Regions from separate parts of the Dechloromonas aquae genome, predicted to be linked through region 3. Evidence: riboswitches for the same ligand, from Rfam matches in the RefSeq annotation. Region 3 holds a riboswitch; each other region holds the start of a gene.

Region 1 (3,267 bases), 1.8 Mb from region 3:
ACCGCGCTGAGCACCATCCTGCTGGTGCTGTGGGCCGCGCCCTGGCTGGCGCGTCTGCCGCTGGCGGTGCTGGCGGCAAGCATCGTGCTCGCGGCCTGGTCGATGATCGACCTGGCCGCGCTGCGTCAGGCTTGGGCCTACGACCGCGCTGACGCCTGCGCCTGGCTGGGCACCGCCTGCGGCGTGATCTTTCTCGGCGTTGATGTCGGGATTGGTCTTGGCGTGCTGCTGTCGCTGGCGACCTTGCTCTTTCACGCCAGCCAGCCGCATATCGCGGTGATCGGCCGCTTGCCGGGCAGCGAGCATTTCCGCAACGTCGACCGCCATCGGGTCGAGACGTTGCCGGGGGTGCTCTTTCTGCGCATCGATGAAAGCCTGTTCTTCGGCAATCTGGCGGCGATCGAGACGCGAATCCGCCAGCAACTGGCGGCACAGCCGGGTTGCCGCGAACTGGTGCTGGTGATGAGCGCGGTTAACCGCATGGACGCGACGGCGGTTGAGGCATTGGCCGAATTCGACCGCGATCTCGGCCGCAGCGGCGTGCGTCTGCATCTGGCCGAGGTCAAGGGGCCGGTACAGGATCGACTGCAGGGCACTGCGCTGTGGCAGGAACTCTCGGGCGAGGTGTTCTTGTCGGCCAGCGCAGCTTTTGACAGTCTGGCCACCGACCCGGCGGCGAATCCGGGCTGAATCGCGTTTTTCCGCGCGGTTGTGGGGCTTGGGGCCATTTTCACGGTCGACCGCAGCAATCGCGATTTTTTGCTGCTTGCCCGCAACGGCATTTTTTCGGCTAAGATCGCGCCTCGTTTTTCAGGGCTACCGCGTGCGCCCGGCAGTTGAAGCATGCGGAAACGGCAACAGGTGCCCGGCAGCGCGAGCTGCAGGGTGAAACGGGAACGAGGTGCGCGTACTCCGCAATTCCTCGGCTGCCCCCGCAACGGTAAGCCAGTGCGGAATCACCTCGACGACCCCAACGGTTGTCAGCCACTGCGTCGCAACGTGACCCTCTCCGGGTGCGCGAACGACGCGGGAAGGCGGTGATTCAAGACTGGCAAGCCCGGAGACCGGCCTGTCGCCTTCGTGCCGTCCGCGCTTTGCGGCCGGCGAATGCAATGGACCGTCTGCGGGGTTGCGGATGGCGGCAGAACTGCCTTGGCGCGCGTGCGTCCCGTGGGAACAGCGGCCGGGCAGGGGTCGTCATCGGCGGGCAGACGGTCGCATCCGGAGCTTGTCTGACCATGTCTTACCCTTTTTCACCCGTATTTTCCCGTTCCAACCTGCCGTCCTTGCGCCCGCTTTTTGTTGCCACGCTGGGCGCCTTGCCCTGGCTTGCCGCCGCCCAGTCCGCGCCGGTCCAGCTGGCGCCGGTTGAAGTCAGCGCCGGCCGCGAGGTCGGCACGCTCGGCCTCGACCACGCCACCACCAGCGCCACCCGCACCGGCCTGACTGCGCGCGAGACGCCGGCCAGCGTCAGCGCGGTCGATGCGCAGCAGATGCGCGAACGCGGCGATTTCCAGGTGCGCGAGGCGATCACCCGCGCTCCCGGGATCACCGACATCGGTTCCGGCGGCACCGGCGGCCTGTCGTTTTCGGCGCGCGGCTATACCGGCACCAACTCGGTCGGCATCGCCGAGGATGGCGTCCGTGTCCAGACCGGTGCCGGCACCCAGAACTATCCTGGCAGCAGCTGGGGTTACGAGCGGGTCGAGGTGCTGCACGGGCCGGCGTCGGTGGTCTATGGCAGCGGCACGGTCGGGGCGACGATCAACGCGGTACGCAAGGAGCCGAGCCGGGTGGCCGCGCAGGAAGCGATGGTCGCGCTCGGCAGCGACGGCCTCACGCGCCTTGGCGTTGGTGCCACCGGTGCGCTGGGCGAGATCGCCAGCTACCGCGTCGATGCCTACGGTACGCACATCGATGGCTACCGCGACCTCGGCAATTCGCAGGGCGGCAAGCTGATGAGCCGGCTGCGCCTGCAGCCGAACAGCGAGTTCAAGCTTGACCTGAGCGCCGACTACAGCCTGCAGCGCCCCGAGCGCTACTGGGGCACGCCGCACGACAACGGCCGCCTGCTGCCCGAGCTGCGGCGCGAGAACTACAACGCCGACGACTCGGTGATCCGCTATGCCGACACCCGCCTGCGCGCCCGCGCCGAGTGGCAGATGAACGCGGCCTGGACGCTGAGCAACGAAGCCTACTATCTGGAATCGAAGCGGCGCTGGCTGAATATCGAGAATTACAAGCTGAATTTGCCCGCCAACCGCGTCGACCGTAGCGATTATCTGGAAATCCAGCACGATCTGGAGCAGACCGGCAACCGCCTCGAAGCCAGCCTCAAGCAGGGCGGGCATCGCGCGGTCTTCGGTTGGGAAACCGCGCGGGTCAATTTCCGCCATACCAACAATGCGCCTTATGGCGGCAGCTCCAGCGTTGCCATCCGCAATCCGGCGCACGGCCAGTGGTTCAGTCCCGACCCGACCCTGCCCAAGTTCGACACTGCTACCACCCTGAATGCGTTTTATGCCGAGGACGCCTGGCAACTGGGCGAGCGCTGGCTGCTGCTGGCCGGCTTCCGCCACGACCGGGCGGCGATCAACCGCGACGAACTGGTCAGCGGCAGCGATTTCAGCCGGACCCTGCAGGGCAATTCCTGGCGCCTTGGCCTGACGCATTTCCTGACTCGCGATACCAGCCTCTACGCCCAGGTCGCGAGCGGCCACGATCCGGTGACTTCCATGATTTCGCTGAACCTGGCCAACGCCGATTTCAAGCTCAGCCGGGGCCGGCAGGTCGAGGTCGGGATCAAGCAGACGCTGGCTCAAGGCCTGGGCGAGTGGAGCGCGGCCTTCTACCGGATCGACAAGGACGACATCGTCACCCGCGATCCCAACAACGCCGCGCTGTCGGTCCAGGGCGGCAGCCAGTTTTCGCAGGGGATCGAACTGGCGGCAGCGCTGACGCCATGGCAGAACTGGCGTTTTGAGGGCAACATCACCCGCCTGCAGGCCGAATTCAAGGACTTGAACGAGCGGGTCGGCGCCGCCGCCGTGTCGCGTGCCGGCAACACGCCGCTCGACGTGCCCGAACTGGTCGCCAACCTGTGGGGGCATTACCGGGTCGGCGCCTGGCAGGCCTCGCTGGGTCTGCGCCACGTCGGCCAGCGTTTTGCCGACAACGCCAACACCCTGCGTCTTGCCGCCTATACCGTCGCCGATGCCAGCCTGGCCTGGCAGCTCAATCGCCAGACCACGCTGCGCCTGCTCGGCC
Region 2 (3,267 bases), 1.8 Mb from region 3:
TCGGGTCGAACTGGCCGATGGCCGCGATTGGTACGTCGGCCGCGACAGCGGCGAGATCGTGCTCGACACGGCGGCCGGCGAACGCGCCTGGAACTGGCTGGGCAGCGTTAGCCACTGGCTCTACTTCACCGCCTTGCGCCAACTCGGCGAGGTCTGGCGGCAAACGGTGTTGTGGCTGGCGGCGCTGGCGCTGCTGCTCGGCTTGAGCGGACTGTGGCTGGGTTGTCAACGGTTGTGCCTGCGCCGGCCGTATCGCGACGGCCGGGTCAGTCCCTACCGCGATCCGGCCAAGCGTTGGCACCATTTGCTCGGGTTGGCCGGCGGGGTCTTTCTCTGCACCTGGCTGTTCAGCGGCTGGCTGTCGCTGGCGCCGTTCGGCTGGGCCGCCGGGCCGGACCTGCGCAGCGAGCAGCAGGGGCTGGCCGGCGGCCGCTTCGATGCCGCCGCGCTGGCTTGGCGCCCGATCTTGCCGGCCGGCAGCCAAAGCGGCGAATGGCGGCTGTTGGCCGGCCAGCCGCTGGTCCGACTGCGCGGCGAATTTGCCGGCGCAGTGGGCGAGATAGTGGGGGACTCGGCAGCTGGGTCGGTAGTCGCCAGGTCGGTGGCTGCTGAGTCGGTGGCCGAAGCGTCGGCTGGGCTGGCGACCGTGACGGTGACTGGATTTGCGGCTCGTTCGGCTGGTGAGCGGGCCAGCCAGGCAGCCGGTGGCACAGTGGGCGAGGGCAGGGCGGCCGGGGAAAAAGCGGCTTCGCTGCTGGTCGACCGTGAACAGCGGCTTTCTCCGGCGGTAGACAGCGCCCGCCTGCTCGCGGCGGCGGCCGAATTGCGCCCCGGGGTGGCGTTCGCGGCCAGCTGGCTGAGCGAAGGCGACGCCGATTACTACCCGCTGCGCCATCATCCGCGCGTCTTCCCGGTGCTGCGCCTGAGTTTTGCCGACACCGCTTCAACCCGGGTCTATCTCGACCCGGCCAGCGCCCGCCTGGTGCATCTGGCCAGCCGCGATAGCGCCGCGCAACGCTGGCTCTACCACGGCCTGCATCGGCTCGACTTTCCGCCGCTGGCCGCCTGGCCCGGGCTGCGCGACGGGTTGGTGATCGCGCTCTCGCTGCTCGGCATCGGCCTGGTCGGCTACGGCAGCGTGCTCGGCTGGCGCCGCCTGCGCGGGCGTTCGGTGGCGCGGGCGGGCGTGGCTGGCGACTGAGGCGGCGACCTGAGCAGCGGCTGAAGCCGTGCCGCCCGGATGAAAATTGCCCTTGACCACGGTCGACCGTGGTCAAGGGCGTTTTTTGCCATGGGCACAACTGGTAGTGGTTGCTCTGTATGTTTTCTACTATCCCTAGTGTTTTTGTTTTGACATTGTCCTTGCCGGTGTTTACAATCCGGGCATTGTTGATGGTTCCCGAACGGGATCAAAAGGGAATCCGGTGCCGGCCTGTGCAAGGTCGAAATCCGGGGCTGCCCCCGCAACTGTGATCGGCGAGTCCTTGCCCCTCAAGCCACTGGAAGATTTTCCGGGAAGGCGGGCCAGGGCGATGAACCGAGAGCCAGGAGACCTGCCGCAACATTCTTTCAACCAACGATGGGGCGGGGTGTCCCTGGCGAAAGGTGCAGGCGCAATGCGCTGCGGGTTTTTGGCGTTTCCGGCGAGTCGACCGTGTCGATTCGGCTCCGGGCACGTGCCACCGCGCTACCGCCTGCCGGCCAGATCACCGCTTCCCGTCCCGCTTGCGGAGTCTGTCGATGTCGGCCTGTCCTGCCTTATCCGTCGCGCCTCTGGCGGCTGTCCTGCCGCATGTCCGCGTGCGCCGTCTGGCCGCGCTTGATGGCGAACAAATTGCTGCCCACCTCGGCGCGCTCGATGCCGAGGCGCAGGTGGCCTTGTTTGCTGCACCGCTTTCCGCGCAGGCGATTGCCGCCTATGTGGACAGCCTCGATTACCGCCGCGACTTGTGCATCGGCGCTTTTTCCTCGCAACGCGTTCTGGTCGGCCTGCTGCATCTGCGGCTGGCCGGGCGTCAGGCGCAACTTGCCGCCAGCGTCGCTGCCGGCTGGCGGCAGCAAGGCGTCGGCCGGGCGCTGCTGGCGCGCGGACTGCGCATGGGGCGCGCCCTGGGCGTTCGCCAGTGGCAATTGGCTGCGCATCCGGCGGCTGACTTGCCGACCGAGCCTGCTGCGGGGTCAGCAATAGAGGTTGCCATGGGGTCTGCCATGGGGGCTGCAACGGAGCCGGCAGACGATTCGTGCACCGTACCGGCGGCGCATCTACCGCTGCGCCGGATCTGCGACGCGCTCGGCTATCCGGTCGAGGCCCTGCGCTAGCGCCAGCCCGCCGGGAATTCAGTGGTCAATTTGGCGGCGACTCCGACTGCCAGTTTTCCGCTTAATTCGACCAAATATCCCGCCACTCAAGCCAATCAAGCAAAATCACGACAGGGAGAAAACCATGCACTTCAATCTTGCCCGCAAGCCGCTCGGGCTTGCGCTGCTCGCCGCCTTTGCCTTGCCCGCCGGCGCCGCCGGCATTCCGACCTTGCAGGAGGTGACCGTCAGTGGCGGCGGCAAGGACCTGGTCGGCGTTGCCGATACCGCCAGCGAAGGCACGGTGACTGGCAAGCAGCTGGCCAACCGGCCGCTGCTGCGTCCGGCCGAGGTGCTGGAGGCGGTGCCCGGCTTGATCGTCACCCAGCACTCGGGCGACGGCAAGGCCAACCAGTATTTCCTGCGCGGCTTCAACCTCGACCACGGTAGCGACTTCGCGACCACGGTGCTCGGCATGCCGGTCAATATGCGCACTCACGCCCACGGCCAAGGCTACATGGACCTCAATTTCCTGATCCCCGAACTGGTCAGCGCGGTGCGCTATCGCAAGGGCGTCTATGCCGCCGAGGACGGCGATTTCGTCACCGCCGGCAGCAGCCGCATCGACTACCAGCGCCGCCTGCCGGCCTCCTTTGTCGATGTTGGCCTCGGCCAGCGCAACTTCCGCCGCCTGCTGGCGGCCGGCAGCCACACTTTCGAGAACGGCTACACATTGCTTTCGGCAGCCGAGGTGTCCGGCTACGACGGCCCGTGGACTCAGGCGCAGAACCTGGAAAAGCACAACGCGGTATTCCGCCTTTCGGAAGGTTCGGCGAGCAACGGCCTGGCGCTGACCGCGATGTTCTACCGCGCCGACTGGACGGCGACCGAACACGTGCCGCAGCGCGCGATCCAGAGCGGCGAAATTGGCCGCTACGCGCCGCTGGGCGCCAACGACGGTGGCAAAAC
Region 3 (3,267 bases):
GCCGCCGTTACTCAGTTGGAGGTGGCCATGCCGCTCGCTGCGGCGGTGCAGTTCAGCCAGCCGGCCTGCCAGCAGCAGGCCGCTGCCGGTAGTTTGCGGCGGCAGTTCGGAAAAGCCCGGGCCGTCATCCTCGACGCACAGCTGGAGGCCGTCGGCATTGGTGCGGGCGCTTAGCCGGACCCGCTGGCGGGCGTGGCGGCAAGCATTCTGCAAGGCATTGTTGAGCATGTCGGCAACCAGATCGCGGGCGCAAACCCATTCGTCGAGGACCTGGCAGTCTACCGTCAGTTCGAGCCCGCGGGCAGCAAATGGCGAACGCTGGGTCAGCGCTGCTTCGGCACAGAGCTCGTCGATCCGGCAGGGCTGCAGCGCCAGGCGGGCATCGTGCTGCATCAGCCGGTAGGCGGTAAGCAGGCGGGTCAGCCGGCCGGCAGCGTTTTCAATCGCCTGCCGCGCTTCGCCGAGGTCGATGCCGTGCCGAGATTCGCGTTCGGCGAGCTGGCTTTCGGCGATCAGCAGCTGGTTGCGCGCATCGTGGATGCCGGAAGCGAGGGTGTCGAGCAGTTTTTCCATGATTTTTACGGTCGACCGTGAAAATGCCTTATTTCAACCTGAGTGGCAGGCCGGCGGCAACCAGATTCACCTGATCGCAGACCGCCGCCACCCGCTGGTTCAGCCGTCCCTGCTCGTCGGCGAACAGGCGCGAGACCGGGTGCATTGGCACCACGCCCCAGCCGACTTCGTTGGAGACCAGCAGAATGCGGCCGGGCAGGGTCGGCAGGGTGGCAACCAGCGCGGCGGTTTCGCCGAGGAAGAGCGGGCAGTCGACGGTCTCGCCGGCTTCCGCCTGTGCCGCCGCACGGCCGGCGAAGAGCAGGTTGGTCAGCCACAGGGTCAGGCAATCGACCAGGATGCAGGTATCGGGCGCGGCCAGTTCGCGCAGCTTGGCCGCCAGCGCCAGCCGCTCCTCGCAGGTTGCCCAGTGCGCCGGCCGCCGTTCGCGATGCTGCACAATCCGCCGCTGCATCTCACCGTCGCGCGCTTCCGCCGTCGCCAGGTAGATGACCCGCCGGCCCACCGCTTCATCGTCATGGGCGCAACGCTCGGCAAACAGACTTTTGCCGGAACGGGCGCCACCCAGGATTAGTTCTTTCATGGCATGCATTGTCGACTTTGTACCGCTTGGCGGCAACCGTCGACGGGCGGCATAATCGCGGCTTCCGACAAAATGGAACCCGGTGCGCGGCGCAGGCTGCAATTCCGGGGCGGGCCCGCCGCTGTAACCGGGGACTGCCGCCGCAAGAAGTCACTACGAGGGGAAACAAACCCTCCGGGAAGACGCGGTGAGCGGAACGATCCGGAAGCCAGAAGACCTGTCGGAAATTCAATCTCAATCAGGAAGAAGCCTGTGGACAGGGCTTCGTCGTTGCGTTCTGGCCGGATGCAACGGCGAGGCCCTTTTTGTTTTTGGAGAATCGGATGCATTCCATTGCTGAAAAAATCGTCGTTTCCACGGTCGACCGTGAAATTGCCGCCAAACTGCAACACAAGATCGACCGCAAGACCAAGCCGCTCGGCGCGCTCGGCCAGCTGGAGCGTCTGGCGCTGCAGCTGGGCCTGATCCAGCAAACGCTGAGCCCGGAACTGCGCCGGCCGCAGATGCTGGTCTTTGCCGGCGACCACGGCGCGGCCAAGGCCGGGATTTCGGCCTTCCCGCAGGAAGTGACCTGGCAGATGGTCGAGAACTTCCTTGCCGGCGGTGCCGCGATCAACGTTTTCGCCCGTCTCAACGGGTTGGAGCTGAGCGTCGTCGACGCTGGCGTCGCCCATGATTTCGCGCCGCGCCCCGGTTTGCTCGACGCCAAGGTCGCGCCCGGCACCGCCAACTACCTGGAGCAGCCGGCGATGACCGGCGCCCAGTGCGCGCAGGCGCTCGAACATGGCGCCGGGATCGTCCGCCGCCTGGCCGCCGAGGGCTGCAACGTGGTCGGCTTCGGCGAAATGGGGATCGGCAATACGGCCTCCGCTTCCTTGCTGACGCATGCCCTGACCGGCGCTTCGCTGGCCGATTGCATCGGCCGTGGCGCCGGCCTTGACGACGCTGGCCTGGCGCGCAAGCAGGCGCTGCTCGAACAGGCGCTGGCCCGCTATGCGGCGGCCGGTGGCCAGACGGTCGGTGGCGACCCGCTGACCTTGCTCGCCGAATTCGGCGGTTTCGAGATTGCGGCGATGGTCGGCGCGATGCTGGCTGCCGGCGAGGCCGGGATGGTCCTGCTGGTCGACGGCTTCATCGTCAGTTCGGCGGCGCTGGTCGCCTGCCGCGTGCAACCGGCGCTGCGCGACTACTGCGTCTTCTGCCACCGCTCGGCCGAGCCGGGCGCCCGCGCCCAGTTGCAGGCCTTGCAGGCAGAAGCCCTGCTCGACCTCGGCCTGCGCCTCGGCGAAGGCACCGGCGCGGCGCTGGCCTTCCCGCTGCTGCAGGCCGCCGCCGCCTTCCTCAACGAAATGGCCAGCTTCGAGTCGGCCGGTGTTGCCGACAAGGCCTAGGGCAATGGCCTGGCTGCGCCGCGAACTCGGCTATTTCCTCGCCGCCTGCGCTTATTTCAGCCGCTTGCCGGTGCCGGCCTGGGTCGGTTTCAGTCCCGAGGCGCTGCACGCCGCCGCCCGCTACCTGCCGGCAGTCGGCCTGCTGGTCGGCGGCATCGGTAGCGCGGTCTTCGTCACCGCGCACCATCTCTGGTCGCAGCCGGTGGCGGTGCTGCTGGCGCTGGCGGCGATGCTGCTGGCGACCGGCGCCTTCCACGAGGATGGCTTGTCGGATACCGCCGACGGCCTCGGCGGCGGCTGGGACAAGGCGCGCATCCTCGACATCATGAAGGATTCGCGGGTCGGCAGTTACGGCGTGGTCGCGTTGTGGCTGGGGCTGAGCAGCAAACTGCTGCTGCTCGCCAGCCTGCCGCCGGCGCTGGTGGTGCCGGCCTTGGTCGCCGGCCACGCCGTCTCGCGCTACGCCGCGCTGGGGCTGATGGCGACGCTCGATTACGCGCGTGCCGATGCTTCAAGCAAGGCGCGGCCGGTGGCGCAACGCCTGTCGGCGGGCAGTCTGGGCTTTGCTGCGCTGTTCGCATTGCCGCCGCTGTACTGGCTGCCAGCACCATCAGCACTGTTGGCGCTGGCTTTGCTGTTGCTGAGTACGCTGTGGCTGGCCGGCAAGTGCCGGCGCTGGCTGGGCGGCTATACCGGCGATACGCTGGGGGCGGTGCAGCA

The links. Region 3 has a riboswitch for cobalamin ahead of cobT (nicotinate-nucleotide--dimethylbenzimidazole phosphoribosyltransferase). Riboswitches for the same ligand answer to the same signal wherever they lie in the genome.
Region 1: it holds a riboswitch for cobalamin, as region 3 does, so the genes downstream of both, VX159_RS07430 (TonB-dependent receptor) here and cobT (nicotinate-nucleotide--dimethylbenzimidazole phosphoribosyltransferase) in region 3, are expected to answer to the same signal.
Region 2: it holds a riboswitch for cobalamin, as region 3 does, so the genes downstream of both, VX159_RS07440 (hypothetical protein) here and cobT (nicotinate-nucleotide--dimethylbenzimidazole phosphoribosyltransferase) in region 3, are expected to answer to the same signal.

Annotation. Positions count from the first base shown of each region.
Region 1 covers NZ_CP144212.1:1,626,542-1,629,808, forward strand. Annotated here, with positions in the region: gene VX159_RS07425 (SulP family inorganic anion transporter) at 1-690, shown strand, start outside; cobalamin riboswitch at 843-1,088, shown strand; gene VX159_RS07430 (TonB-dependent receptor) at 1,239-3,267, shown strand, end outside.
Region 2 covers NZ_CP144212.1:1,630,376-1,633,642, forward strand. Annotated here, with positions in the region: gene VX159_RS07435 (hypothetical protein) at 1-1,201, shown strand, start outside; cobalamin riboswitch at 1,377-1,576, shown strand; gene VX159_RS07440 (hypothetical protein) at 1,741-2,319, shown strand; gene VX159_RS07445 (TonB-dependent receptor) at 2,444-3,267, shown strand, end outside.
Region 3 covers NZ_CP144212.1:3,389,757-3,393,023, reverse strand. Annotated here, with positions in the region: gene VX159_RS15515 (sensor histidine kinase) at 1-573, opposite strand, end outside; gene cobU (bifunctional adenosylcobinamide kinase/adenosylcobinamide-phosphate guanylyltransferase) at 602-1,156, opposite strand; cobalamin riboswitch at 1,183-1,393, shown strand; gene cobT (nicotinate-nucleotide--dimethylbenzimidazole phosphoribosyltransferase) at 1,480-2,547, shown strand; gene VX159_RS15500 (adenosylcobinamide-GDP ribazoletransferase) at 2,552-3,267, shown strand, end outside.